One region of the Hathewaya histolytica genome, then DNA from elsewhere that is predicted to be linked to it. Evidence: riboswitches for the same ligand, from Rfam matches in the RefSeq annotation. Region 1 holds a riboswitch; each other region holds the start of a gene.

Region 1 (10,642 bases):
GTATGTACTCCAGTTTAGCTTTGTTTCTTCTGTAGCCTTATCTGTATAATCTCTAATATAGTTTATTATATCAATACCTAAATTTCTAGATTCCACATCTTCGCCATGATGCTTTCCTGTTATTGCTACTAAAGCTTCTGCAAGACCTATAAATCCTATGGCGAAACTTCCTTGTTTCAGTATAGGTTCGATAGAATCATCTCCACTTAAATTTTCTGATCCTTTTAATAAATTTTGACCGGCTATAAAAGGAAGATCCTTTACTTTTAATTTTTTTAATACATCATATCTATGAAGTAAAGATTCTTTTGCTAAATCTAACTTATTTCTTAAAAGTTCAAAGAATTTATTTCTATCACCCTTTGCCATTAATCCTAACCTTGGTAAATTAATAGTAGTTGGGGCTATATTTCCTCTTCCCTTTGTTCCTGGTTCACCATTTACATTAGAACATATATATGTTCTACATCCCATAGTAGCTGGAACTACCCCAATATCAAAATATTTCTTATTAAAATCAGCATCTAAATTCATAAAGGTAGGATTCATCCTTTTACTTGCAACTCTACATGCAAGTTCATATAAGTAATAAAACGGAGCTTCTTTTTCTCTATTTACCCCTGATTTAACTCTAAAAATTATATTTGGGAAAATAGGTTGTTCTCCTTTCCCAAGTCCTTTTTCATATTCTAATAAGAATAACTCACATACTAGTGCCGCATCTTTTGAATTTGGTATTCCTATATTAATAGAACTAAAAGGAACTTGAGACCCTGCACGAGAATGCATAGTATTTAAATTATATACAATACCTTGCATAGCCTGACTTATAGATCTCCTTAGTTTTTCTTCCGTTAACTGTTCTAACTTCTCACCGTCTATACCATAACCCTTAAGTTCTCTTTTAATTTCTTCTCTAGTTGGCTGTATAAAACTAGCCATATCATTATCAAAATCCGGATGTGACTGCCCCCCGAACATATCATTTTGTGTTGATTGTAGTAAAATACATGAAAGTTCAGCAGCTGAGTCTATTCTTTTAGGTTGATTTATTGTTCCATAACCCGTATTAAATCCTCTTTGTAAAATTTCTTTAGTGGGTATATGTAAACAATTGATTGTAAGATTATAACTATCTAAATCATGATAATATAAGTCACCATTTTCATGTAACTTTGCCAAATACTTAGGCATCATTGAAAGGTTATGCCATTTATTAGATTCACTAGCTATTCTAAGTAGTTTTGAACTGAAGTTATTTCCTACATTTGCATTATCCCTATCAGTTTCTACTCCTATTTTATTTATAGCTTTCATTAAATCTGATTTTATCTCTCTTATTCTATCTCTTTCTTTTCTATAGTTTGAATATGCAACGCCAACATCTTTATGTCCATTACTTAAAAGCATTTTCTCTACTATGTTTTGGATTTCCTCTACATTTAACTCTTTCTTATCTAATTTTTTTATCCTAATTAAAGCTTCATTTTTAAAAGTTTCTATTTCCTCTGTACTAAATACATATCCTATCTCATCCGCTGCTCCTTTAAGGGCTTTAGATATTTTGGAGGAATCAAAGTTTGTTTTTCTACCATCACGCTTAACTACATATAGCATATACATGGTACCCCCTTGCACAATATATTGAACAAACCATACTTGGAATATTATACGCTCTTAATATATTATTATCAATTTTCAATTTAAGGTATATCACTAAATTAACGTAATTTTGCCTTAATATCTTATATTTCTTATATTTTTTATCCCTATTCTAATATTGACATAATATAAAATATATAAATAAGTTTTTCTTAATATTTAATAAAAAATATTTTCTATATTGATTGTCCACTAAATTAATGTTATCATATATTCAAAGAACATATGAATATATGCTCATATGTTTATATGAATATATTATGGAGTTGATACTAATGCTTAAAAATAAAGATTCCAAGCAACCTATTGAAGTATGCAAGTGTAATGTAATACACGAAGATATAGTTGATAAAGTAAAAAAAGAAATGCTAGATGAAGATACATTGCAAGATATTTCAGATCTCTTTAAAGTTTTTTCAGATTCTACAAGAATAAAAATAATTTTTATTTTATTTAAATCTGAAATGTGTGTATGTGATATAGCAACATTGCTCCAAATGAATCAATCAGCTATATCCCATCAACTTAGAGTTCTAAAACAAGCTAGACTTGTAAAATACAGAAAAGAAGGCAAATCAGTATACTATTCTCTTGACGATAACCATATTGAAGATATCTTCCATATGGCCCTAGATCATATAAATGAAGACTAAGACTTAAATAAGGGGTGAATATATAATGAGTGAAAAAAGGGATTTTAAATTTATATTAAAAGGTTTGGATTGTGCAAACTGTGCAGCTAAAATTGAGGAAAGGGTTAAGAATCTAAGTACTGTAGAAAGTGCTGTTCTAAACTTTAGTACCTCCCTTTTAACTGTAACTATTAAACAAGGGGTTAATAAGGAAATTGTTACTTCAGAAATTGAAGCTATCGTAAAAAAATTAGAACCTGATGTGGAGATAATTGAAACTGTTAAAAATTCAAAATCCACATCTAAAATGAGTTTAATATTAGAAGGACTGCATTGTGCCAATTGTGCAGCAAAAATTGAATCTAAAGTTAATAATTTGGAGGCAGTAAAGGAAGCAAGCTTTAACTTTTCAAATTCTACTTTAAATATAGAATTTGAAAAATTTATTTCAAGAGATGAATTATTTAATAGTGTAAAAAACATTGTAGATTCTACAGAACCTGGAGTTAAAGTAAAATATAAAAATACTTCTACTAAAACAACTACAAAACAGAAATTAGACAAGTCTTATGTTGTAGATAAAAATACACTTATTAGACTATCCTTAGGAACTATACTATTTATTATCGGTTTAATTATGAAGTTTGATTTCTATCCTAAACTTGCTATTTTCCTTGTAAGTTATATTTTAATTGGTAAAAATGTATTATTAAAAGCTTTATCTAACATTAAAAAAGGTGATGTCTTTGACGAAAATTTCCTAATGACTATAGCAACAATCGGAGCTTTTGCAATTAAAGACTTCCCTGAAGCTGTGGCAGTTATGTTATTTTATGAAGTTGGAGAAACTTTCCAAGATATAGCTGTTAATCGCTCAAGAAACTCAATTGCTGACTTAATGGATATAAGACCTGATAAAGCCAATTTAAAAATTGGTGACTCTATAGAAGAAGTATCCCCTGAGGATGTTTCTATTGGCGATATAATAGTTATAAAACCCTATGAAAAAGTTCCCCTAGACGGATTCATATTAGATGGAGATTCGTCTATGGATACCTCAGCACTTACAGGAGAATCTCTTCCTCGTGATGTTAAAAAAGGTGATGAAATCCTAAGTGGATTCATAAATAAAAATGGTGTTTTAACATTGAAAGTTACAAAGGATTTTTCCGAATCTACTGTATCTAAAATTTTAGACTTAGTTGAAAATGCTGGTTCAAAAAAAGCAGAAACTGAGAAATTTATAACTAAATTTGCTAGGGTATATACTCCCCTAGTTGTAATGGCAGCCATTGCCCTTGCATTTATACCTCCAATGATTATAAAAGATTCTAATCTTTTAGATTGGGTACAAAGAGCACTTAGCTTCCTTGTTGTATCTTGTCCTTGTGCTTTAGTTATATCTGTTCCACTAGGATTCTTTGGAGGAATAGGTGCCGCTTCAAAATCTGGTGTCTTAGTTAAGGGAAGTAACTATCTAGAAGCTTTAAATGACTTAGAAACTGTAGTCTTCGATAAAACTGGTACCTTAACTAAAGGTGTATTTGAAGTTAATAACTTATATCCAGCAGAAGGTATTAAGAAAGAAGATCTTTTAAAATATGCAGCACTATGTGAAGCATATTCATCTCATCCAATAGGAACATCTATAATAAAAGCTTATGGAAAAAAAGTAGAAAAAGATAAGCTAAAAAATTATGAGGAAATACCTGGACATGGTATTAAAACAGAGTTTGATGGGAAAACAATTTTAACTGGTAATAGTAAACTTATGAATAAGTTCGGAGTTAACTTTATACCATCAAAAGATATTGGTACTAGCGTATACGTTGCTGTTGACAATAATTTCTTTGGAAGCATAACTATATCAGATAAAATAAAAGAAGATGCAAAAGATGCTATATCTATGTTAAAGTCTTATGGTATTAAAAATCTTGTTATGCTAACTGGCGATAATAAAACCACTGCTGAAAATGTAGCAAATACTTTGGATATCACAGAAGTCCATGCTGAACTACTACCTGGAGATAAGGTTAGCATATTTGAAAATATAATGGCTAAAAAATCCCCTAAAGCAAAGGTAGCCTTTATAGGAGATGGTATAAATGATGCTCCTGTTCTAGCAAGGGCAGATGTTGGATTTGCCATGGGTGGACTCGGTTCTGATGCTGCTATAGAAGCTGCTGACGTTGTTATTATGACTGATGAACCATCCAAAATATCAAATTCAATAAAAATAGCTAAGTTCACAAGAAAAATAGTAACAGAAAATATTTATTTTGCCCTAGGTGTAAAACTTATTGTTCTATTATTAATCGCACTTGGTCTTGCAACTATGTGGGCAGCTGTCTTTGCAGATGTTGGAGTTGCATTACTTGCAGTAATGAATTCTATGAGAGTATTGAAAGTAAAATAAATATTAGATTTTAAATAAGCTTTATCTAAGCAGAGAGTATTTAATTCCTCTCTGCTTAATTTTTAATATTTATTAAATACTTGTAAAATGATTATATTAATACTATAATAACCTTGGAACTAATCATCTAAAATAAAATCTTTGTGCTAGGGGTGTCTTTTTAGACTGAGAAATACCCTTAAAACCTGAACTGGGTAATGCCAGCGTAGGAAAGCATGTGTTTATTAATAAACTATTTTTAAATGCTCCTTGCACAAATAATGAGGAGGTTTTTTTATGTTACCAAAAGGTTTACTTACAGTTCCTAATATTATTTCAATTTTAGTTGTACTAGCTCTACTTATAGCTTTTATATCTGTAAAAAAAATAAAATTAACTACAAATATAATCGTAAAAGTAGGCATGGCTGTAGCTTTATCTGTAGTATTAAACAAAATTACATTATACAAAATGCCTCAAGGAGGTAGTATTACTCCTGGAAGTATGGTTCCTATAGTTATAATGTCTCTAATCTATGGACCTCAAGTAGGTATGCTTACAGGATTCTTAATGGGTATAATTGATTTGCTCTTCGGTGGATATATTGTCCATCCTGCTCAATTATTACTTGACTACCCTCTTGCCTATATGTTTATAGGTCTAAGTGGATATCTTAAACCTAATGTTAAAAAGGATAGTGACGCTATAATAAAATCCAAACTCATATCTGGAGTATTAATAGGTATGGTTGGGAGACTAACATGTCACGTATTATCTGGGATAATTTTCTTTTCAGAATATGCTAAAGGCGCTAATCCTTTTATCTATTCTTTAAATTATAACTTATCATTTTTATCTTTTGAATTTTGTATAACATCATTTTTAGTAGCAATGTTTCCTTTAAAACAAATATTAGCTACTAATAATATAAATATAGATTCTAAATAATAAAATAATTTTTTTAAAATAAAAAACCCGAGATTAAAATTCTCGGGTTTTAATTACTTTAAAAATAATCTTTAAATACTATAATATCACTCTATTATTAGAGTACTCTTTATTGAAGTTTTGTAAAAGCTCATCGTAAGTCTTATCTGAAGATATAAAACTTTCTATATCTCCACTTTCCATATGTTCTATTAATTCTTTATTTATAGGCATTTCAGAAAGTAATGGAAGTCCAAGTTCCTTTGCTCCCTCTTCTGCAGACTTATTAGAAAACACCTTCATTTTTTCTCCACATTTACATTTCACATAGCTCATGTTTTCCACAACCCCAAGGGTTTTTATGTTAAGTTTTTTAGCCATTATAACTACTTTTTTAACTATCATAGAAACCATATCTTGAGGTGTTGAAACTATTACTATACTATTAATAGGTAGACTTTGCATTACTGTTAATGATATATCCCCTGTTCCAGGAGGCATATCTATTAAAAGATAGTCTAACTCTCCCCATTCTGTATCTCCATACATCTGATTTAAAACACCATTTATTACGGGACCTCTCCATATAACTGGTTCTTCTTCTTTTTCTGTTAATAAATTTAAAGATATAACTTTTATACCTTGCTTAGTTTCAACCGGAATAAATTTGAATACCTTTGGGTCTTCTGTCGGACTAATTGTTGCTCTTTCTGTATTAATTCCAAAAAACCTTGGCATAGATGGTCCTGTTATATCTGCATCTAAAACTCCAACTTTATAGCCTGAACTTCTAAGCTTCGTAGCTAATATACCTGTTACTGTTGATTTACCTACTCCACCTTTTCCACTCATAACACCTATTACATTTTTTACATGTCCAAACTTAGGTAATATAACACTACAACCTTTATCTTCTGAAGCCTTTGAGCAACTTGATTTGCTTGGGCATCCATCACAACTACTCATTTTAATTCCTCCTCTAAAAGTTAAAATTAAAAGTCTTTCGGCTTTTTATCATCATAAATATCTATCTTCCAGTTCCTATTAGAGTATTTACCCCAAACATAATACTTTTTAGGCTTAGTATTAGTTTTTTTATAAGAAAATTCAATAATAGATTTATATACTATAGACTTATATCCTTCAGTATCTATATTTATAATTATATCACAGTCTTCAGTTTTTTCTGTAAGTTCAATCATAGGAAATTTTTCTTTTAAACTATTTTTAAACTCTTCTAAATCTGAGGATAAAATAAACTTTTGTATATCTATATCATCTTTTAAATTTAATCCGACTTTTTTATTTGCTAAATCCTTATTACTATCCATATACTTACCTATAGTATCTAGTATTGATTTATAATAAACATTTTTAAAAGCTCTAGGCTTTCTTATATTTTCAAAGTTGTTTAATATATCATTATCTAACCTAGAAGAAACCACATATACATTTTTATCATCGTATAAGTTTCCTCCCTCTTTTTTATCTAGCCCTGCCACATAATTAAAACGATGTACTTCTCCATTTTTTTCATGAATTTCAAATATATAATCTGATTCTAAATAAGATTTGCCATTAGCTTTTTTAGCTGAAGAGAGTATATCATAAGCTTCCTTTATAACATCGTTATTAGTTACAACAAATCTAAACCCTTTATCACGTGTACTTTGAATTACTAATTGTTTTACTTTGTTTAATCTCATATATTCAAAATTATTATTCTTAAGTCCTAATTTAATTTTTGCAGTTCTTAACTTATTGCATCCTGTCATTGTAAAACATATACATAAAATAAAAGTTAAAATAAGCGATTTCTTATGTATCCTCACTCTAAAAACCCTCTCTAACTATTTTTGATTTTTCTTAAATCTATATCTTGAAAACATTAATACTCCAAAAATTAGAGTGAATATAGCAATAAACTGGGATGTAGACAACATTCCCACACTACCTCTTGGATCGTCCCTTAAAAATTCTATTAAAAATCTTCCTATACTATAACTTATAATATATGCCCCAAATACCTGTCCATCTTTATGATCTTTCTTAAGATACAACAATAAAAAAGCTCCTAATAAAAAATCAAATATAGATGAATAAATCTGAGTAGGATGAAGTCTTACCCCCGGAGGTGCAAATAATGAATTTTCAAAAACTATACCTAAATGAGAATCTGTATGTGCACCATAGCAACATCCTGCAAATAAACATCCAATTCTACCGAATCCCTGGGCTATAGCAACACACGGTACTGCTATATCTAGAAACTTTAAAGTATTCCAATTATATTTTTTACAAGCCATATATATAGCTATAACCCCTCCTATTATAGCACCATAAATTACAAATCCATATCCTAAATTTAATAGAATACTTGGTTCATCTATTATAAGCTTAATGTCGGTAATAACCCAAAGGAGTTTACCACCTACAGCACCACCTATAATTGCGTAGAAAAATATACTCCAAACATTATCTTCATTGTATCCATGTTTTCTTGATATATTTAATAAAATCATTAAAGCCGATAATACACCAATAGCTATCATCAGTCCATAACCTTTTATTTCTAGTCCAAAAATACTAAATAAAATAGGTCTCATAGAACACCTCCGTATAATAAATAAGAGAAGCTTTTAAGCTTCTCTTATTTTTTTCTATTTAATTATAATACTTATATTACTCTAAATCAATTTAATTCACATTTTGTTTAAAATAAATCTGCTATAGAACTTGCTATTGCATCCACCATTTTATTTTGAGTATTAGAATTCATGAATTTATCCCTATCTCTAGGATTGTCTATAAATCCACACTCTATAAGTACTGAAGGCATAATAGCATTTCTTGTAACATATAAATTATGATCTTGTGCTCCCCTATCCTTAAAGCCTACATTCCCTAACCTCTTAGCTATAAGCTTAGATAGTTCTCTACTTTTTATAGCCTCATTACAAGGAGTTCGATCATATATAACATCACCAATTGTTACAGTGCCAGATGTATCTAACTTTGGCATATATGTGCTATAATGAGTGCTTGTACCTTCTCCTCCTGGAGTTGCATCATGATGTATACTAATAAATAAATCAGCTTTTCTAGAATTTGCTACATTTATCCTTGCTTCAAGATCTTCTCTTACCTCTCTATAATTTACAGGTATGTAATCTCTTGTATATATAACATCATATCCCATAGTCTTTAATTTATTTCCTAATTTCAATGTTAAATTTTGATTTATCTCCGCTTCTTTTAAGCCTGCAGCTTGGGCACCTGGATCTTTTCCACCATGTCCAGCATCAAGTACTATGAGTTTACGTGCAACTGACGCTTCTATAGTTATTGGGTCATATCTAAAGTCATCTGTTCTATTTCTAGATCCTTTATCTTTTACATGAATACCCAATAAGTATCTTCCCCCACTTGTTGGTGCTGTCCAATTAAAGTTAGAACTTTCACTATAATCTCTTAGTATAGCCCAAGAATTCGTTCTTAGGTCTTTTAGCCAATATTGATATAACACTTTTGAATCTGCATTAGCAGATGCCTTTAATGTATATGTTTTTCCACCTTTATAGTTGCTACCTTTAACCTCATTGGCTCCATCATACACCTTAAACTCATTTAACTTCGCTTTTCCTGGAGATAATACTATTGGATCATATCTAAAGTCATCTGTTCTATTTCTAGACCCTTTATCTTTTACATGAATTCCTAATAAGTATTTTTCCCCATTTGTTGGTGCTGTCCAGTTAAAGTTAGGATTTTCATTATAATCCCTTAATATTGCCCAAGAGTTCGTTCTTAAGTCTTTTAACCAAAATTGGTATAACACTTTTGTATCTGCATTAGCAGATGCTTTCAATGTATATGTTTTTCCAGATTTATAGTTGTTACCTTTAACCTCATTAGCCCCATCATATACCTTGAAATAATTTAACTTAGCTTTTCCTTGGGATACTACTATTGGATCATATCTAAAGTCATCTGTTCTATTTCTAGACCCTTTATCTTTTACATGAATTCCTAATAAGTATTTTTCCCCATTTGTTGGTGCTGTCCAGTTAAAGTTAGGATTTTCATTATAATCCCTTAATATTGCCCAAGAGTTCGTTCTTAAGTCTTTTAACCAAAATTGGTATAACACTTTTGTATCTGCATTAGCAGATGCTTTCAATGTATATGTTTTTCCAGATTTATAGTTATTACCTTTAACCTCATTGGCTCCATCATATACCTTGAAATAATTTAACTTAGCTTTTCCTTGGGATACTACTATTGGATCATATCTAAAATCATCTGTTCTATTTCTAGACCCTTTATCTTTTACATGAATTCCTAATAAGTATTTTTCCCCATTTGTTGGTGCTGTCCAGTTAAAGTTAGGATTTTCATTATAATCCCTTAATATTGCCCAAGAGTTCGTTCTTAAGTCTTTTAACCAAAATTGGTATAACACTTTTGTATCTGCATTAGCAGATGCTTTCAATGTATATGTTTTTCCAGATTTATAGTTATTACCTTTAACCTCATTGGCTCCATCATATACCTTGAAATAATTTAACTTAGCTTTTCCTTGGGATACTACTATTGAATCATATCTAAAATCATCTGTTCTATTTCTAGACCCTTTATCTTTTACATGAATTCCTAATAAGTATTTTTCCCCATTTGTTGGTGCTGTCCAGTTAAAGTTAGGATTTTCATTATAATCCCTTAATATTGCCCAAGAATTCGTTCTTAGGTCTTTTAACCAAAATTGGTATAACACTTTTGTATCTGCATTAGCAGATGCTTTTAATGTATATGTTTTTCCAGATTTATAGTTGTTACCTTTAACCTCATTAGCTCCATCATATACCTTAAACTCATTTAATTTAGCTTTTCCCGGAGATAATACTATTGGGTCATATCTAAAATCGTCTGTTCTATTTGGAGATTCTTTATCTTTTACATGAATTCCTAATAAGTATTTTTCCCCATTTGTTGGTGCTGTCCAGTTAAAGTTAGGATTTTCATTATA
Region 2 (10,642 bases), 930 kb from region 1:
ACTTTTAGCGCTAATGGTCACAATGACGATATTTCAAATATTTTATTTTTAAATAGCATGATAGCTAATGGAATTGAGGTTATAAAAACAATAGAATAAAGGGGAGTTAACTAATGAAAGCTTGGGAATATGAACTTACACTTAGAAAAAATGCAATACCTAAGATTTTAGATGAGGAAGAACAGACTTGGGATTCTTATAAAAAGACACTAATCGATGAAGACGGTAAAATAAGATTATTATGGGATAGCCACGTACCTGGTTCCTATGCACCAGAAAAAGTTTTAATCGGTGCAATTCAATCCGTAGAAAATATGGGTTATAAGGTTCAAGAAGCTGAAATACTTTTCGAAAAAGGTTTAGAGGCTTTAAAAAATAATAATATGTATTTATTACATCAAATAACTGCTGAAATTTTTTATGAATTAAACAACGCAGAAAAAGATGAAGATAATCCATATTGGAAATTTAAGGTTTATGAGAATTTTTTAGAATATGAAAAAGAAATAGATTTCCCTAAATATCCCAAAGTTAATATTGATAACAAATTTTATAATAAATTAAAAGCAGCGTGGGTATATCAGATATGTGCAGGGGCATTAGGTACTGCTATAGAAGGTTATACTTCTGAACAACTTAAAAATAAGTTTGGAGAAATAAATGAATATGTAAGAAAACCTAATACATTTAATGATGATATTACCTATGAAATTGCTTTTCTAAAAGCTTTTGAAAAGAAAGGCTATAGTATTAAGTCTAAGGATATTGCTAAGGAATGGGTAGGATTGATTCCTTCAGGTTGGTCTGCAGAAGATATTGCACTAAAAAATATAAGAATGGGAATATTTCCACCATATAGTGGTTATTTGAATAATCCATATAGAGAGTGGATAGGAGCTCAAATGAGAGGTGTAGTATGTGGATTTGTTGCACCTGGAGATCCATATATGGCTGCAAAGTTAGCTTATTATGATGGAGAGGTATCACATCATAATAATGGTATTATGGGAGAAATATTTAATGCTGTAATGACTTCTCTTGCTTTTGTTGAAAATGATATAAAAGAGATCTTAAAACTTGCAGTAAATACTATACCAAGTGATAGTGAATATTACTCAGTAGTAAATCATGCTTTAGAATTATGTATGGAAAAAGAATCCTGGCAAGAATGTTGGAGTATATGTGAAGAAAAATATAAAACTTATAATTGGATTCATGCATACCCTAATGCAGCAGCAGAAGTAATTGCCCTTTGGTTTGGAAACTTAGATTTTGATAAGACAATGAATATAATCTCCATGGAAGGACAAGATGTGGATTGTAATGCAGCCCAAATAGCAAGTATCATTGGTATAATAAATGGTTTAGAAGGCATAGATTATGAAAAATGGGTATCACCAATTGGTGATGAGATTTGCACATATGTAAGAGATAATGAAGAATTTAGTTTAGAAGAGTTTTGTAGATGGAATTTTGATATAATAAAAAAATATGAAAAATAGTAAAAGTGGGATTTCCCACTTTTACTATTTTAAAAAGTTTATATTAAGAAATAAATTCTTTATATTCTTGAATAAATTCTTCCAAAGACAACTTATTTAAAGATTTCATTAATTTCATTGCTGGCTTAATATCCCCAATTAAAATTGCACCTATTAATATATTATCTTGGAAAAATACCTTTTTATATATTTTATTTTCTTTATCTAAGTATTGCATAGAAATGGAATCTTTATTAGGTATAAAACCTATACTAAATACTTTAAGGTCTGCACCTACGAAATTTATAGAATCCTTATAACCTTTAAAAGCTAAATTTTCACCAATAGAATTTGCTCCTGCAACTTTCCCCATAAGTATAGATGCAGGCCAATTTCCGTAAACTCTTCCTTCTAGTTCACAAACATCACCACAGGCATATACATTTTCAATATTGGTCTCCATATTTTTATTTACAAGTATTCCCCTATTTATTTCAATGGAACTTCCAGTTATTACAGGAATATTTGGTTTTATACCAACAGAGAAAATAACCATATCAGCATCTAGGACTATATTTTTTGAAAGCTTAATACTAGATACCTTTTCTAATCCTTTTATTTCCTCTAACATAGTATTTGTATATATTTCTACACCTTTATCCTCTAAAGAATTTCTTAATATATCGGATGCTTCTGAATCTAATTGTTTATTCATTATATGTGAAGCAGCCTCTATAACGGATACACTAAAACCAGCTAGTTTTAGTTCCCAAGCAGCTTCAAGTCCAAGAATTCCACCACCTACAACGATAACTTTCTTACAAGTTTTCATCCATGATTTTATATTATTTAAATCTTCCATATCTTTTAAAGTAAATACACCTTTTTTATCGTGTCCAGGTATGGATGGGAATATATTATTACTTCCTGTAGCTATTATTAATTCATCATAAGCTATAAAATTATTATTAAAATAAACTTTTTTTTCTTTTGTATCTATTTTATCAATATTAATTCCTAACTTTAATTCAATTGAATTTTCCTCATACCACTCGTCTTTGGATAAGTAAAATTTACTATCTATTTTATCTTCATTCAAATAATCTGAAAGTAATGGTCTATAATAAGTTAATAAATTTTCATTTGATATAATTACTATATTTGAATTTTTATCTTTTTCTCTTATAGCTTTAGCTGCATTGTACCCAGCACAGCCATTTCCTATAATTATAATATTTTTCAAAAACTTTCACCTCACTAGTATGGTAATATATATTTTTATTATATTATACTATTATTTTTATATCTTCACAAAACATTATAATTAATATTATTATATATAATCAATTTATATATAATTTGTATATAATAAAAAATACATGTTGAAGTTTAGTAAAATTACTTTTATTGATACTGCTATAATGTTATAATATTATTATAAAACTTAATATTTGCTAGGGGAGCTTATATAATAGGCTGAGAGTGAAATGTTATTTCAGACCCTCATAACCTGATTTAGATAATACTAGCGCAGGGAAGTACTTAAATTAAAAATGATTATGAGCATTTTTATATTTTATACTGCATATGAGGGCCTTTTATAGGCTCTTTATTTTTTTATAAGGGGGAAATACATATGAATTATTCTACACAACTAGAAGCTGCTAAATTAGGCATTATAACAAAGGAAATGGAGATAGTAGCTAGAGAAGAAGGTATTGAGATTCAAGAATTAATTTCAAATATTAGAAAAGGAAGTGTTGTAATACCTTGCAATAAAAATCATAAAAATATTCATCCATATGGTATAGGAAAGGGTATGTCTACTAAAATAAATGTTAATTTAGGTATTTCAAAAGACTGCTCTAACATAGACATGGAAATGAAAAAAGTTAGAAAAGCTATAGAAATGAAAGCAGAAGCTATAATGGATTTAAGTTGCTATGGTGAAACTAAAACCTTTAGAAAAAAACTTATAGAAAAATCTCCATCTATGATAGGAACAGTTCCTATGTATGATGCATTAGGTTTTCATAATAAAGAACTACACGAACTTACCTTAGAAAACCTTTTAGAAGTTATAGAAGCTCACGCAGAAGATGGTGTAGATTTTATGACTATTCACGCTGGTGTTACTAAAAAGTCCTTAGATACACTAAAAAAGTTCCCAAGGACATTAAACTTAGTTTCTAGAGGGGGAACTTTAATATTTGCCTGGATGAATTATAACAATGCAGAAAATCCTTTGTATGAGTATTACGACAAGATATTAGATATATGCTATAAACATGATGTTACTGTAAGTTTAGGAGACGCCTGTAGACCAGGATGCATTGATGATGCTACAGATCATATACAAATAGAAGAGCTTATGGTTTTAGGAGAACTTGTGAAAAGAGCTAGAGAGAAAAACGTTCAAGTAATAGTAGAAGGTCCAGGTCATATACCTATAAACGAAATAGAAACAAATGTTCTACTAGAGAAAAAGTTTTGTTTTGATGCACCATTTTATGTCTTAGGACCTATTGTTACAGATATTGCTCCTGGATATGATCATATTACTAGTGCTATAGGAGGTGCCATGGCCTCATCCTATGGAGCGGACTTCTTATGCTACGTTACTCCTGCAGAGCATTTAAGACTTCCCAATTTAGATGATATGATAGAAGGTATTATAGCCACTAAAATAGCTGCTCATGCTGGAGATTTAGCTAAAGGGATAAAAAAGGCCAAAGAGTGGGATAGTAAAATGGGTCAGGCAAGAAAGACTTTAGATTGGGAAACTCAATTTAATTTATCTATAAATCCAGAGAAGGCTAGAAAATATAGAAATGAATCTAAACCCCAGCATAATGACACATGTACTATGTGTGGAAAAATGTGTGCTATTAGAAATATGAATAAAACTTTAGAAGGTAAGAAAGTAGATATAATTCAAGAATAATGCTTGACTAAAATAAAGAAAAACTCGTAAAATAATAATTAATAAGAAATTAATAAGGAGTTTTTTCATGGATAAAAATACTATAAATAAGATGAAAGAGTTAATTGAAGCTAAAAAGAATAAGGGTAATAACAATTCTAAAAAAAATAGACCAGATAAATCTATTGGTTATGTAATGGGGGCTAAAAGAACTAAGAAAACTGGAGGTCTATTTGATAAATAAAAATAAAAGTATTCACTTAATAGTGAATACTTTTATTTTTTACCTATAATTTATAAATTGAAGATCTATTCCGTAGTCATTACCTTTTAACATAGATATGACTTGTTGAAGGGAATCTTTATCCTTACCTTGGACCCTAATTTGGTTATCCATAATTTGAGTTTGAACTTTTAATTTACTTTCCTTAATGTCTGAAACTACAGCTTTTGCTTTATCCTTAGAAATCCCCTTAACTATTTTTGCTACTTGTCTTAAAGTTCCCATGGAAGCATTTTCAATTTTACCATAATCTAAGGCTTTTACAGATAGTCCTCTTTTTATTAGTTTTGCATCTAGTATATCTTTCATTGCATTTAACTTATACTCATCTTCACCATGAACTTTTATTTCTTCTTCAGTTCTCTCAATATTAGCTGTACATCCTTTAAAGTCATATCTATTAGTAATTTCTCTTACAGCTTGATTGATTGCATTATCTACTTCTTGAAGATCAACCTCTGATACTATATCAAAAGAATAAGTAGTTGCCATATAAAACACCTCTTTCATAAGTATTCAAAATTATATTAGCAAATATATGCATTTTAATCAATGTATAAATATAAAAAATATATATACTATAAATATAGGAGTATAATAAAAGAATTATGTGATAAATTAGTTTATTTATATAAAATAACAAGAAAAACAGGAAAATTAAAAAATTTAAAAAGAAAGATTGAATTTATTAGTTTTTTTTTATAGAATTAAAGGTGGTTTATTTTAAAAGTATAATAAATCTTTAATAATATTAGTAGGGGTGAAGCCAATGGATGAAAATATAATCGAAATTAATGGAATCTCTAAAGAATATGACGGTGTACAGATATTAAAAGATATTAATTTTGTCGTTAAGAAAAATGAGTTTTTAACCTTATTAGGACCAAGTGGATGTGGTAAGACTACAACACTTAGAATGATAGGAGGATTTGAAACACCTACATTAGGGAATATTATATTTGAGGGAAAAGAAATAAACAACACACCACCGTATGAAAGACAGATAAATACTGTATTTCAGAAGTATGCTTTGTTCCCACATATGAACGTATATGAAAATATCGCATTTGGACTTAAAATTAAAAAGCTACATAAAGATGAAATAGAAAAAAGAATAAAAAAAATGTTAAGGTTAGTAAATCTAGAAGGATATGAAAAAAGAAAGATAACCTCTTTAAGTGGAGGACAGCAGCAACGAATAGCCATTGCAAGAGCGTTAGTCAATGAACCAAAAGTATTGCTTCTAGATGAGCCTCTAGGCGCATTAGATTTGAAACTAAGAAAAGAAATGCAGATAGAATTAAAACATATGCAACAAGAGATAGGTATAACTTTTATATATGTAACACATGACCAGGAAGAAGCACTTACCATGTCTGATAAAATAATAGTTATGGATAAGGGTATAATTCAACAAATGGGTGTACCAGAAGATATATATAACGAACCTAAAAACTCCTTTGTTGCGAAGTTTATAGGAGAATCAAATATAATCCCTGCCGTAATGGAAGAAGATTATCTAGTAGAATTTTTCAATGTTAAATTTAAATGTGTTGATAAAAGACCAAATTCAAATAAAGAAGTTCAAGTAGTTATAAGACCAGAAGATATTAAAATTGTAGATAGTGATAAAGGAAAGTTAAAAGGTATAGTAGAATCTGTAACCTTCAAGGGTGTACATTATGAAATAGTTGTTAAGGGTGATGAAGATTATGCGTGGCTTTTACATAATACAAAACATGTAGAGATTGGAAATACAATAGGCCTTGATATATATCCAGACGATATACATATAATGAAAGCTGAAAAAGAGGAGATATAAATGAAAAAATACACTTCTTATCCTTATATAATTTGGAATGTTATATTTATAGTATTTCCACTACTATTGATAGCTTTTTTCAGTTTTAGTATTGATGGTAGAAGTTTTACATTTACTTTATCACATTATAAAAACTTTTTAGATCCTTTATATATAAATATTTTAATACGTTCAATTAAACTTGCACTTATTTCTACATTATTATGTCTTATAATAGGCTATCCTATGGCATACATACTAACTACATTACCTAATAGAAAAAAGAACATATTAATTCTCCTATTAGTTTTACCAATGTGGATGAATTTCTTATTAAGAACTTATGCATGGATGGCTATTCTAGGGAAGAATGGATTTATAAATTCCTTCTTGAATTTAATTGGATTTAAAAGTTTAGACCTATTATACAATGATAGTGCGGTATTATTAGGTATGGTGTATAACTTTTTACCCTTTATGGTACTCCCTATATACACTGTATTAAATAAAATGGATAAAAATTTGATAGAGGCTGCTAAAGATTTAGGGGCTAATAGCTTTATTGTATTTACTAAAATTATTTTCCCACTAAGTTTATCTGGAGTTGTTTCAGGAATAACTATGGTTTTTATGCCTGCTGTAACTACCTTTGTTATATCAAGACTACTTGGTGGAGGACAGTATATGCTTATTGGAAATTTAATAGAACAGCAATTCCTAGTAGTGGGAGATTGGAACTTTGGTTCTGCAGTATCCATTATAATGATGATACTAATTTTATTTTCCATGAGATTTGTATCTAAATATGATAGAGAAGAAAGTGGGGGTAGCGGATTATGGTAAAGTCTTTTATGAAGAAATTATATAGTTTTCTTGTATACTTATTTTTATATGCCCCTATACTGGTATTAATAATTTTTTCTTTTAACAATTCTAAGTCAAGAGTACGATGGAGTGGTTTTACTTTAAAGTGGTATGTAGGTTTATTTAATGATACGCAGATATTAAAAGCATTATACTACACCATACTTATAGCATTGCTTGCTGCTTTAATTTCTACTATTTTGGGAACCTTTGCAGCTATCGGCATTCATAACTCCTCAATACATATGAAAAAGTTATTACTAAATTTAAACTATTTACCAGTTTTAAATCCTGACATAGTAACTGCTGTAGGACTTATGTTGTTATTTAATTTAATGAGAATAGAGAAGGGCTTTTTAACTATGCTCTTAGCTCATATAAGTTTTTGTACTCCTTATGTAGTACTTGCCATTATGCCTAAATTAAAACAACTTCCTAAAAATATATTAGAGGCTGCTCTAGATTTAGGTGCTACACCTTTATATGCATTAAGAAAAGTAATTTTACCAGAAATTAAAGAAGGGATAATATCAGGGGCATTAATAGCATTTACATTATCTATTGATGATTTCGTAATAAGTTTCTTTAATACAGGTTCTGGAGTATCAAATCTTTCAATTAATATTTATTCTATGGCTAGAAAGGGAATAAACCCTAAAATTAATGCATTGTCTACACTAATGTTTTTAACAGTTCTTATACTGTTATTAGTAATTAATAAGAAGAGTTTGAAGGGAGAAAAAAATTAGATGAAAAAGTTTTTATCCTGTATTTTAGGAATGGTCTTACTTAGTACTATAATATTACTTCCATTAGGTTGTGGTAGTAAGAAAAAAGAGCTTAGGATATATAATTGGGGAGATTATATGGATAAAGATTTAATCAAAGAATTTGAAAATAGAACTAATATAAAGGTTAGATATAATGAGTTCGCAACGAATGAAGAGATGTACGTGAAATTAAAAAATTCCCCTGGACAATATGATTTAGCCATTCCATCTGATTATATGATAACTAAAATGGTGAATGAAGGGTTACTAGAAAAAATTGATTTTAATAATATAAAAAATTATGCACAAATAGATAGTAGATTTAAACACTTGCCTTTTGATCCTAACAATGAATATTCAGTTCCTTATATGTGGGGAACATTAGGTATAATATATAATACTAAAATGATAAAAGACGAGATTACAAGTTGGAATGATATTTGGAATCCTAAATATAAAGGTCAAATACTTATGTTAGATAGTCAAAGAGATTCTATTGGAATTGCTCTAAAAAAACTAGGTTATTCTGTAAATTCCAAGAATACAAATGAGCTAAACAAAGCAAAAGAAGAACTAATGAAACAAAAACCATTAGTATATGCTTATGTTGGTGATGAAGTTAAAGACCAGATGGTAGAAGGAGAGGCCGCTATAGCTGTAGTTTGGTCAGGAGATGCCTTAACCATGATGGAAAATAACGAGAATTTAGAATATGTTATTCCTAAAGAAGGAACTAACCTATGGTTTGATAATATGGTAATTCCTAAGGGAAGCGAACATAAAAAAGAAGCTGAAATGTTTATTAATTTTATGACTGAAGCTGAAATATCTAAAAAGAATGTAGAATACATAGGATATTCAACTCCCAATAAGGAAGCGCAAAAATTATTACCTAAAGAAATCATAGAAAATCCTACGGCTTATCCAAGTGATGAAGTTATAAAAAAAAGTGAAGTATTTATAGACCTAGGTAACTTTATAAAAGAATATGATAAAGTATGGACAAATGTAAAAGCAAAATAAATGTATATAAAAAAGCTCGCATATTAGCGAGCTTTTTTATATACATTCCTTAGTAGTTTTTAATTCTTCATAGCAAAAGTTAATTATAATACTTCTTTTTATTATACCTATAAAGGTATTTTCATCATCTACAACAGGTACAAAATTTTGAGATATAGAAAGTGTAATTAAGTTTTCAATGTTTGAATTAATTTTCACGGGAGAATTTTTAACTTTTCTTGATATCTGTTTTAAAGGAGTTATATATATATTTTCTAAATTTAAATTATTTTTATTTAATTTTTCTTGTATGTACCATAGGATATCGCCTTCTGTTAAAGTACCTACATATTTACCCTTATCATCAATTATTGGAATTGCACTGTATTTGTTTTTTTCCATGATTTTAAGTGTCTTACCTAAAGTAGAATTTTCAGTTACATAAACAACTTCAATTTTAGGTGTAAGAAAAAATGCTATATTCATTTTAAAAAACCATCCTTTTTTATGTTTCTTATCTTAATAGTATTATAACATAAAATAAGAAAATTATAATTGTATAAACATTGAAAAATCTTTAAGAAAAAAGTAATATAATATTAATTATAAAATAAAATTATGTAAAACACGAACGAAACTGTTACAAAAAAAATAACTATATGCTATAATATGAATAAATAGTATATAAATTAAATTTTTGTACGTGTGGAGGTAAACATGAGAAACAAGTATAGCACACCATTAAATTCAAGATATGCATCACCTGAAATGTCTTATATATTCTCTGATGAAATGAAATTTAAAACTTGGAGAAAGTTATGGCTAGCACTAGCAGAAAGTGAAAAAGAGCTAGGCCTTAGTATTTCAGAAGAGCAAATAGAGGAACTAAAAAGTAACTTAGATAATATAAATTATGAAGATGCTGAGAAAAAAGAAAAAGAGATTAGACATGACGTAATGAGTCATGTATATGCTTATGGTCTTCAATGTCCTACAGCTAAGGGAATTATACATCTAGGTGCTACTTCATGTTATGTTGGTGATAATACGGACCTTATAGTAATGAAAGAGGCTCTAATTTTAACTAAAAAGAAATTAATAAGTGTAATAGATTCTTTGAAAAAATTTGCTTTAGAAAATAAGAATATACCTACATTGGGTTTCACACATTTTCAACCTGCACAGCTTACTACTGTAGGCAAAAGGGCAACCCTATGGATGGAAGAATTATTATTAGACCTTGAAAACTTAGATTTTGTAATTTCAAATCTTAAATTAAGAGGTGTAAAAGGTACAACTGGAACACAAGCAAGCTTTATGAAGCTTTTTAATGAGGATGAGAGTAAAGTTAAATCACTAGATAAAATGGTTGCAGAAAAGATGGGATTCAAAGATACATACCCAGTAACAGGTCAAACTTATTCAAGAAAGGTAGATTCCATTATAGTAAATACCTTATCTGAAATAGCTCAAAGTGCTTATAAGTTTAGTAATGATTTAAGATTACTTCAAAGTATG
Region 3 (10,642 bases), 1.8 Mb from region 1:
AGTCTTACACATCTTCCAGTTGTGGTGGATCCAAGCCATGGATCGGGGTTATGGTGGATGGTAGAACCTTTAGCAAAGGCAGCTGTTGTGGTTGGAGCTGATGGATTAATTATAGAGGTCCACAACAATCCAGAGAAAGCTTTATGTGATGGAAATCAATCTTTAAAACCGAAGAAGTTTAATGCGTTAGTAAATGATTTAAGGGAATTTGCAAGGATTCAAAATAAAAATATTTAGAGGATTAAAAAGAGTTTAAGATATGAAAAATAACAATGTTTAACGTGGAAAGTTTATTTTAAAGAATTTTAGAAATTTGCATATAATGCTTTGTATGAATTTTAAAAAAGAGAATTATAAGGTATTATAGTAATATAAAAACTTAGATATATTATATTTATACAATATAAATAGGGAAAGAAGGCATTCTTATTAATATGAAGGAAATAGAAATAAATTTAAAGGATAATAACTACAAAATTCATATAGAAAATGGTCTTTTTAATAGAATTCCTGAGTTAGTAAGTGAAGTTTACAAGGGAGATAAAATACTAATAGTTACGGACTATAATGTCTATAAGTTTTATGGAGAAAAGATAATAGATTTATTAGAACAAGGAGGATTTAGTGTTAAACTAGTAAAGATAAAACCGGGAGAAGAAAGTAAGTCTTTAGATATGGCTTCATATTTATATGGAGAACTTTTAGATTTTAAACTTTCTCGTTCTAATTTAATAATATCCTTAGGTGGAGGAGTGGTAGGTGATTTAACGGGATTTGTGGCATCTACTTATTTAAGAAGTGTACCTTATATTCAAATTCCCACATCTCTTTTAGCTCAAATAGATAGTAGCATAGGTGGGAAAGTTGCAGTAAATTTAGAGCAAGGGAAAAATCTTATAGGAAGTTTTTATCATCCTAGAAAAGTAATTATAGACCCTTTAGTTTTAAATACCTTAGATAAAAGATTTATAAAAGATGGAATGGGAGAGGTTATTAAGTACGGGTGTATAAAAAGTGATAAGTTATTTTATAATCTTTTAAAATATAATTCACTGGAAGAATTAAAAGAAAATATGAATTATATAATCCACACTTGCTGCACTATAAAAAAGGAAGTTGTGGAGAAGGATGAAAAGGATACTGGCATTAGAATGATTTTAAATTTTGGTCACACACTAGGTCATGCTATAGAAAAATATTTTAACTATGAAAAGTATACTCATGGAGAGGCTGTTGCACTTGGAATGTATTGTATAACTAAAAATAGCGAGACTTTAGGTTATACAAAGAAGGGGACTTCAGAACTTATAAAGCAAATTCTTAAGAAGTATGAGATAGATTTTAATACACCTAGTATGGATATAACTAAGGTTTTAGAGTGCGTAACATTAGATAAAAAGGTTATGAGTAAGTATATAAACTTAATACTTTTAAGGGAACTAGGAGAAGCTTTTATAGAAAAAGTATATATAGCTAATATAGAAAGATTTTTTAATTAAATTTTAATTTAAGATTGGTGGTGAATTTATGGCTACTTTAAGGATAGAACCTAACTTTTTAAAAGGAGATGTTAGTATACCTCCTTCTAAAAGTTTAAGCCATAGAGCTATAATATGTGCGGCCTTAGGACAAGGGGAAAGTGTGATTTCAAATGTACTTTTATCTGAAGATATAAAGGCAACCATAGAAGGTATGAGGACAATAGGTGCTACTATTAAAATAGTAGATGAAGATGATAAAATGAAAACTTTAGTTATAAACGGATGTTGTTCTAAAAACTTTGATGAAGTTATTATAAACTGTAGGGAATCAGGGTCTACTCTAAGATTTTTAATTCCTATAGCTTTATTAAAATCAAATAAGAGTGAATTTTATGGAAGTGGAAAATTAGTAGAAAGGCCACTTACTACTTATTATAATATATTTAAGGAAAAGGGTATTAGGTATGAAAATCATAATGGAAAATTACCACTTACTATAGAAGGAAAGTTAGTGGGTGGAAATTTTGAAGTGGAGGGAAATATAAGTTCTCAGTTTATATCTGGACTATTGTTTGCTCTACCACTTTTAGAAGAAGATTCTATTATAAAAATTAAAAATAATTTGGAATCCAAAGCTTATGTAGATCTTACCATAGACATGATGAGGAACTTTGGCATAGTTATAGAAAATAGAAGTTATAAGGTATTTTATATAAAAGGAAATCAACGTTATAAATCTTTTGATTACAAGGTTGAAGGAGACTTTTCTCAAGGAGCTTTCTTTTTAGTAGGAAAGGCATTAGGTAATGAAATTAAAGTTGAAGGACTTAACTTAAATTCACTTCAAGGAGATAAGGAGATTATTGAAGTTATAAAGACTATAGAAAATAAAAAAAGTAGAGATACCCTAATAGATGCTTCAGAGATTCCTGATTTAGTTCCTATTATAGCAGTACTTTCTTCTTTAAGACTTGGAAAAACTCACATTTTTAATGCTGGAAGGCTTAGAATAAAGGAATCGGATAGATTAAGGGCTATATGCACAGAACTTAAAGCCTTAGGTGCTAATATAGAAGAACTAGATGAAGGACTTATTATATTAGGAACAGAGGAACTGCAAGGGGGAGTAGAAGTTCATAGCTGGAATGATCATAGAATAGCTATGTCCCTTGCTATAGCAGGAACTAGGTGTAGAGAAGCTATAATATTGAAAGGTAGTGAATCTGTAAATAAGTCATATCCTCATTTTTGGAATACTTATAAGGAGTTAGGAGGAATTTTGCATGAGTGGAGTAATAGGGAATAAACTAAAACTGAGTATTTTTGGAGAATCTCATGGAGAGGGAATTGGCATAGTTATAGATGGACTTCCGGCAGGTGTAGAATTAAATTTAGAATTTATAAAGTTTCAAATGAAAAGACGAGCACCAGGAAGAAGCAAGCTTACAACTCCACGTCATGAGGCTGATATGTTTAATATTTTAAGTGGAGTCTTTGAGGGGAAAACCACAGGAACGCCACTATGTGCAGTGATTTTTAATAAGGATACAAAATCTAAGGATTATAGCCAGTTAAAATCTAAAATGAGACCAAGCCACTCAGATTATCCTGCCAAAGAAAAGTATTTAGGATTTAATGATTATAGAGGTGGAGGTCATTTCTCTGGTAGAATTACAGCACCTTTAGTTTTTGCAGGAGCCATTGCGATAAAACTTTTAGAGAGCAAGGGTATATATTTAGGAAGTCATATAAAAAGCATATATAATATAGAAGAAGAATTCTTTGATTTTAAAAACTTAGATAAGAACCTATTTTTAAATTTAAGGCATAAGGAATTCCCTGTTATGGACGAACATAAGGGGATTCTTATGAAAGATGAGATACTAAAAGGAAGAGGGGAACTGGACTCGAGAGGAGGAATTATAGAAATTGCAACTATAAATCTTCCAGTGGGATTAGGCTCACCGTTTTTTGATTCTGTGGAAAGCAGATTATCGCATATGATATTTTCAGTTCCAGGAGTTAAGGGAATAGAGTTTGGATCAGGATTTAATATAACTAAATTAAAGGGCTCCGAAGCAAATGACCCTTATGGAATAGATAATGGAAAAATAGTAACACTAAAAAATAATAATGGTGGAGTTGTTGGGGGACTTACTACTGGAATGCCTTTAATTTTTAGGGTGGCTATAAAACCCACTTCTTCTATAGGAATTTCACAAGATACAGTGGACATAGAAAAATTCGAAGAGGTTAAATTAGAGGTAAAGGGTAGACATGATCCATGTATAGTACCTAGAGCGGTTCCTGTTATTGAGAGTGTTACAGCACTTACAATTCTTGATTTAATATTAGAAAGAGAGGGTGAAGTATGGAAGATATAAAAAACATAAGAAGAGAAATTGATAATATAGATAAGGAATTAGTTAGAATATTTGAGGAGAGATTAAATCTTTCTTTAAAAGTTATGGAATATAAAAAAGAAAGGTCCTTACCTATACTAGATAAAAATAGAGAAGAACAAGTGATAAAACAGGCTAAAGAAAATTTAAATAATATTAAGTATGAAGAATATTTAGAAGATTTTTTTACAAAACTTATGGAAATTAGCAAAAAAGTACAGTATCATGTGGGGTATAAGGAATAATTAAGTTAGTGAAGTTGCTTGAGATTTAATACATAGATATACTATAGAAACTTTAATGATTAATTATGAATTTAAATAAATAATAAGAAATAAAGGAGGGTTTAGTGAGAATTTGTAACTTATGAGTTATTCTCACTAAAGATAAGTTATGGAAAAGTTATATGGAATAATTGGGGAGAAATTAGGACATACTTATTCTCCAGAAATTCATCATAAAATTTTAGAAAGTATAAACATAGACGGACATTTCGGAGTATTTCAAGTTGAGAGAGAACGTCTTTGTCATGTAATCCCAGGATTAAAGGCTTTAGATTATAAAGGTATTACTGTGACAATACCTTATAAATTAGAGATTATAAAGTATCTAGATTCCTTAAGTGAAGAGGCAGAGAAAATAGGCGCTGTAAATGTGGTTAAGATAAATAATGGGAAAGCTATAGGTTACAACACAGACTACTATGGGTTTGGTATGACATTAGAACATTATAATATAGATTTTAAAGGCGAAGATGTAGTAATTTTAGGTACAGGGGGAGCATCAAGAGCTGTAGTTCAATACCTTTTTGATAATGGTGCTAGGGAAATTATATTTGTAACTAGAAATAAGGAAGAGGGAAAGAAAAAATATCCCCAATATAAAGTTATAAATTATGAAGAACTAGGTTCTATAAAAGAGGCTGCCCTAGTTGTAAACTGTACTCCTGTAGGAATGTATCCTAAATGTGATTTTACACCAATAGATAAAAAATATTTTAAAAAGTTTAAAGCAGCAGTGGATATTATTTATAATCCATTAGAGACTAAGTTTTTAAAAGAAGCTGGTGAAGAGGGATTAAAAGCTGTAAATGGTATGTACATGCTAGTTGCCCAAGCTATAAAGGCACAAAGCATTTGGAATTGCATGGAAGTTTCTTATGATATAGTTAATGATATTCATAAGCATATGATGAGTAAGTAATGAGTAAAAATATTGTTTTAATAGGTATGCCAGGGTGCGGGAAAAGCGCTTTGGGTTATTTTTTATCTAAGAGGTTAAATTTAGATTTTATAGATTTAGACCGCTTTATAGAAAAAGGTGAAAATAAGAAAATCCCTGAAATCTTTGAAAGTGGTGAAGAGTATTTTAGAGGTATAGAAGAACAATATGTAGAGAAAGTTAGTGTGCTTAAATCCACCATAATATCTACAGGTGGAGGAGTAATAAAGCGAGAAAAGAATATAAACTGTTTAAAAGAAAATGGAGTGTTAATTTTTATAGATAGACCTTTAGATAATATTATTAAGGATATAGACATAGAAAATCGACCTCTATTAAAAGATAAGAAAGATAATCTACATAAATTATACGATGACAGGTACGAACTTTATAGAATATATGGGGATTATAGAGTTTTAAATAAAGGCACATTAGAAGAAACTTTAAATGAAGTAATGGAGATTTTAAAAAGAGAGAAGATAATTTAAATTTATCATTTAGACAAGGTAGTAAAGAACTAGAAATATATAATTTTTATTTATAAAAAATATACAAATAAAAACTAAGTTATGGAAGCAGATTTAATCTCAGTAGAGGAGGGATATAAATGGAAGATAAAAAAATGAAAATCTTAGTTATAAATGGACCTAATTTGAATTTTTTAGGTATAAGAGAAAAAGAAGTTTATGGAGCTAAAACTTACGAAGGTCTTTGCTCTTATATAAGATGTACGGCAGAAGAACTTAAAGCAGAAGTAACATTAAAACAAAGTAATATTGAGGGAGAAATCATAAATTTTATACAAGAAGCCTATGGAAAATATGATGGTATAGTTATAAATCCAGGAGCTTACACTCATTACAGTATAGCAATTTATGATGCTTTAAAATCTGTTGATATAGACACCATAGAAGTTCACCTAAGTAACATTTATAAAAGAGAAGAATTTAGACATAAATCCGTTACGGCAGCAGCTTGCATAGGACAAATATCAGGCCTTGGATTTTTAGGATATAAATTAGCAATGGAGGCTTTGGTTAACATATAGATTAATAAAATATTAAATCTAAGGGGAATAAAATATGACTATTTCTAATATAATATCTTTTATTTCATTTACTTTACTTGCAATATTAATTCTTAAGGATTATATAGCTATTAGGAAACCGTATAATTACCTTACAATTATATTTGTAATACTACCACCAATGATAATTAATACTCCAATAGGTAAAAATATGAGTAGAGGATTAGAGAGAATATTTGTTCCAGCATATGCTGCCATTGGCATAGGAATTATAGTATGTCATGAGTATACAAGAAGAAAGAAAAAATAGAATTATAATATTATAGAAGTATACTAAATGGAAGTCAAATATGACTTCCATTTAAATTGTAAATAGAATCTATAAGTTCTATCTATAATATATATTAGAAACATAACTTACTTTAAGTTGAAAATAAAATTAACATAAGAATAAACTTAAGGGGGAGTTTTTTTGCACAAGAATAAGTTAATGGAATTAGATCCTGAGATTAGGGAAAAAGTTATGAGAGATGACTTAGGGAAGGAGAAGTGTAAGATCTTAGATAAATATAATCTTCATTCTAACGAGCGTATATATTGGGAGAGAATACAGGAGAAGTATCCAACTCAGGAATATTTCAGTCATAAGTTTGCCATAAAAACCTCACCACTAGGAATGATTTTTCACATATACAGATTATGCTTTGCAAAGACTAAATATTTTGAAAATAATTGGGATAAGTTTGTGCCATGTGTATATAATTGCAAGGATGGATTTGTTGAGACAGAAATATATAATATGGAGTATTTAAAGCAAAGGAGTACAGGCATCATAATAGATTTAAGGGAACTTGCTAAGATAAAGTGGTTACAAGATTTTAAGGATTTATGTGATTATTTAGAGGAGAAAGAGGCGGAACAAATAGAAATAGTATAATATAGTCTAAGCTTAATCTTCAAAAATTGTTAAGTTAAAGGACTAAGTTATAAGGGAATTTATTATTTGAATCTTGAGACAAATATTACATTGTGTTAAAATTAATTTATATAAACTATTAAACCTATAAAACAGGGGGGCTGGATATGGCCGGCTGAGATAAAGACCCTATAAAGTCTTTGACCCTTTAACCTGATCTGGGTAATGCCAGCGTAGGAAACATAATTGTAATGTAATAGTTGCTAAGTTTTAATTGGGATTTTTAATTCTATTGGAACTTAGGAAGCTTATTTATGATAATGCAAATCCGAAACTGAGTTTGCATTTTTTTATTTTTTTAATATTAATAAGTGTGCACGGGGGTGGTTATATGAGTAATACAAAAAAACTGACATGCTCTGGAATTTTAATAGCTATAGGTGTAATGTCATCTCATGTTATTTATATACCAGTGGGAGTTTCTAAGTGTTTTCCTATTCAACATGTTATTAATGTACTATCTGCTATTTTCTTAGGGCCTTTATATGCTTTAGGAAATGCATTTTTAATTTCTTTACTTAGAAATATTCTAGGTACAGGGAGTTTACTTGCTTTTCCAGGAAGTATGTTTGGAGCAGTTTTAGCAGGAATATTCTATAGAAAATTTAATAAGGATATTTATGCTGTAATAGGCGAGGTTGTAGGTACTGGTATTATAGGGAGCTTAATGGCTTTTCCAATAGCAAGTTTATTAATGGGAAAAAAGGTGGGGGCTTTCTTTTTTATAATACCTTTCTTACTTAGCACTATAGGAGGAAGTATTATTGCCTATTTAATTATGAAGGTTATTAGTAGTAGAAATTTAAATAAGTTTTATTAGAAATTAAATTTAAGTATAACAAAAATATAAAAGTATAGAACTTAAGATATGATTTACAATTGGAATTTAAAATACATATTAGTAAGTATAAATCAAAAGCAAAAATTCAAAGGAAAAGGGGAGATATATATGAAAAATGTACTAACTATAGCAGGTTCAGACAGTTGTGGTGGAGCTGGAATACAAGCAGATTTAAAAACTTTTTCTGCTCATGGAGTTTATGGAATGTCAGTTATTACTGCAATTACAGCCCAAAATACTATGGGGGTATTTGATGTGCAAGATATAGATAAAGATATTATAGAAAATCAGATTAGTTGTATATATGAAGATATTCAGGTTTCTGCAGTAAAAATAGGTATGGTATCTAAGATTGAAACTATAGATGCAATAGCTGAAGGACTTTTAAAATACAATGCAGGTAACATAGTTTTAGATCCTGTTATGATATCTAAAAGTGGATTTGACCTTTTAAAACCAGAATCTAAGAAAACTTTAATAGAAAAATTAATTCCCATAGCAACAGTTATAACTCCTAATATACCAGAGGCTGAGGTTATTTTAGATAGAAAAATTGATACTTTGGATAAGATGGTCATAGCAGCAAAAGATATACATAAACTAGGACCTAAAAGTGTATTGCTTAAAGGGGGACATTTAGACCATAATGCTACAGATGTTTTATTCCATAAAGGTGAGATTTATTATTTAAAGGGCGAAAAAATACATACTAAAAATACTCATGGGACAGGTTGCACTTTATCTTCTTCGATAGCATCTAATTTAGCCTTAGGATACGATTTGGAGGAAGCTGTAAAAAGGGCAAAAGATTATATAACTATGGCCATAAAGCACTCATTTAGCATAGGTCATGGTGTTGGGCCAACACATCATTTCTACCAATTATATAAGTTAGCAGGTTTGGAGGTGAAGTAATAATGGAAATAAATAGAGAGTTATTAAAAGAATGTAGTAATAAACTATATAATTTAAAAGAAAAGAATCCATTAGTTCATCATATAACAAATTACGTTACTGTAAATGATTGTGCAAATATAACTTTAGCTATAGGAGCATCTCCTGTTATGGCTGACGATATAAATGAAGTTCAGGACATGGTTTCTATAGCTTCATCATTAGTTATAAATATAGGAACATTAAATTCCAGAACAGTAGATGCTATGCTAAAGGCAGGAGAGAGAGCAAATGAACTTAATATTCCTATAGTGTTAGACCCAGTGGGAGTAGGCGCTACAAAGTATAGAACAGAAGTTGCAAGAAAACTTTTGGATAAATTACATTTTACTGTAGTTAGGGGAAACATGTCTGAGATTAAAATGCTTTCAGGACTAAAGAGTGAGATTAAAGGAGTGGATTCTTCAGAAAGTTTAGATGGTGCAGAGGAAATAGCAAAAAATCTAGCTTTAAAATTAAATTCAGTTGTAGCTATTACAGGAGAAATAGATTATATATCTGACGGGAAAAAACTTGTTTTAATTAAAAATGGTCATGCTACTTTATCTAAGGTTACAGGGACAGGCTGTATGAGTTCATCTTTAATAGGTTCTTTTACGGCTATTAATAAGGATGGATTTATAGGTGCTATATCAGGGATTATGGCCATGGGTATTGCAGGGGAAAAGGCCTTGGAGAGTTTAAAAGCGAATGAGGGTATAGGTACTTTTAGAGTAAGAATTTTTGATAATATATATAATTTAAAAGAAGAGGATTTTAGGGAAAGAGGAAAAGTATTCTTATTATAAAAATATATGCAAAGAAAGAGAGTGTAATTGTGAGAAATTTTGATAAAAGTAAGGTGGATTATACTATTTATTTAGTAACAGATAGAGATGTTTTAAATGGAAGAGATTTAAAATCTGCTGTGGAAGATACGATTCTAGGTGGTGCTACTTTAATACAACTAAGGGAGAAAAATTGTTCAAGTTTAGAATTTTATAATATAGCACTAGAAGTTAAAGAAGTAACTACAAAATATAATATTCCTTTAATAATAAATGATAGATTAGATATAGCTTTAGCTGTAAATTCTGAAGGAGTTCATATTGGGCAAAGTGATATACCTCTTAAGATTGCAAAAAATATACTAGGGGAAGAAAAACTTATAGGAGTATCGGCTCAAACTTTAGAACAGGCAGTAGTAGCTGAGAGAGAAGGTGCAGATTATTTAGGTGTAGGAGCAATTTTTAAAACTTCAACTAAAAAAGATGCAAAACAAGGGCTCGGATTGGAACTTTTAAGAGAAATAAAGCATAATATTAAAATACCTATAGTGGGAATTGGTGGTATAAATCATAGTAATGCAAAATTGGTTATGGATACAGGAGTTCAAGGAGTTTCAATAGTTTCATGCATTCTAGGGGAAGAGAATATAAGAGTGGCTACGGAAGATTTAAAAAATAAATTATAGATAAATAATTATTTAAACTACTAGGTTAAAAACTTAGTAGTTTTGTTTTAATTAAAGCACTTTGTTGATATAATAAGTATAGCAAGAATTTTAACAGGGCTTATGGCTCTAAATAAAGGAGTTGTATGTTATGGATTTAAATCATAATGAAGACTTAACCATGGAAGAGGCTATGCAATCCATAGAACATTCTATGAAGAGAGTTAAAGTTGGAGATGTAATAAAAGGTAAGGTATTATCTGTATTAGATAAAGAAGTTATGGTTAATATAGGAGGCATGAAAGACG

The links. Region 1 has a riboswitch for thiamine pyrophosphate ahead of thiT (energy-coupled thiamine transporter ThiT). Riboswitches for the same ligand answer to the same signal wherever they lie in the genome.
Region 2: another riboswitch for thiamine pyrophosphate. It lies ahead of thiC (phosphomethylpyrimidine synthase ThiC); the one in region 1 lies ahead of thiT (energy-coupled thiamine transporter ThiT).
Region 3: another riboswitch for thiamine pyrophosphate. It lies ahead of thiW (energy coupling factor transporter S component ThiW); the one in region 1 lies ahead of thiT (energy-coupled thiamine transporter ThiT).

The regions. Positions count from the first base shown of each region.
Region 1 is NZ_LR590481.1:2,317,077-2,327,718, forward strand. It holds gene nrdD (anaerobic ribonucleoside-triphosphate reductase) at 1-1,617, opposite strand, end outside; gene FGL08_RS11165 (ArsR/SmtB family transcription factor) at 1,938-2,315, shown strand; gene FGL08_RS11170 (heavy metal translocating P-type ATPase) at 2,341-4,710, shown strand; TPP riboswitch at 4,849-4,939, shown strand; gene thiT (energy-coupled thiamine transporter ThiT) at 4,987-5,637, shown strand; gene FGL08_RS11180 (Mrp/NBP35 family ATP-binding protein) at 5,716-6,582, opposite strand; gene FGL08_RS11185 (YhfM domain-containing protein) at 6,609-7,448, opposite strand; gene FGL08_RS11190 (prolipoprotein diacylglyceryl transferase) at 7,467-8,222, opposite strand; gene FGL08_RS11195 (N-acetylmuramoyl-L-alanine amidase) at 8,330-10,642, opposite strand, start outside.
Region 2 is NZ_LR590481.1:1,383,172-1,393,813, reverse strand. It holds gene FGL08_RS06765 (cysteine hydrolase family protein) at 1-99, shown strand, start outside; gene FGL08_RS06760 (ADP-ribosylglycohydrolase family protein) at 114-1,502, shown strand; gene FGL08_RS06755 (NAD(P)/FAD-dependent oxidoreductase) at 1,546-2,724, opposite strand; TPP riboswitch at 2,928-3,035, shown strand; gene thiC (phosphomethylpyrimidine synthase ThiC) at 3,118-4,425, shown strand; gene FGL08_RS13385 (hypothetical protein) at 4,493-4,648, shown strand; gene FGL08_RS06745 (YajQ family cyclic di-GMP-binding protein) at 4,688-5,179, opposite strand; gene potA (spermidine/putrescine ABC transporter ATP-binding protein) at 5,457-6,509, shown strand; gene FGL08_RS13375 (ABC transporter permease) at 6,510-7,331, shown strand; gene FGL08_RS06735 (ABC transporter permease) at 7,325-8,101, shown strand; gene FGL08_RS06730 (ABC transporter substrate-binding protein) at 8,102-9,145, shown strand; gene FGL08_RS06725 (CBS domain-containing protein) at 9,182-9,610, opposite strand; gene purB (adenylosuccinate lyase) at 9,842-10,642, shown strand, end outside.
Region 3 is NZ_LR590481.1:561,126-571,767, forward strand. It holds gene aroF (3-deoxy-7-phosphoheptulonate synthase) at 1-237, shown strand, start outside; gene aroB (3-dehydroquinate synthase) at 435-1,499, shown strand; gene aroA (3-phosphoshikimate 1-carboxyvinyltransferase) at 1,528-2,787, shown strand; gene aroC (chorismate synthase) at 2,765-3,865, shown strand; gene FGL08_RS02590 (chorismate mutase) at 3,853-4,128, shown strand; gene aroE (shikimate dehydrogenase) at 4,277-5,086, shown strand; gene FGL08_RS02600 (shikimate kinase) at 5,086-5,592, shown strand; gene aroQ (type II 3-dehydroquinate dehydratase) at 5,727-6,152, shown strand; gene FGL08_RS02610 (hypothetical protein) at 6,187-6,441, shown strand; gene FGL08_RS02615 (hypothetical protein) at 6,604-7,068, shown strand; TPP riboswitch at 7,192-7,304, shown strand; gene thiW (energy coupling factor transporter S component ThiW) at 7,439-7,927, shown strand; gene thiD (bifunctional hydroxymethylpyrimidine kinase/phosphomethylpyrimidine kinase) at 8,057-8,863, shown strand; gene thiM (hydroxyethylthiazole kinase) at 8,866-9,690, shown strand; gene thiE (thiamine phosphate synthase) at 9,720-10,355, shown strand; gene rpsA (30S ribosomal protein S1) at 10,486-10,642, shown strand, end outside.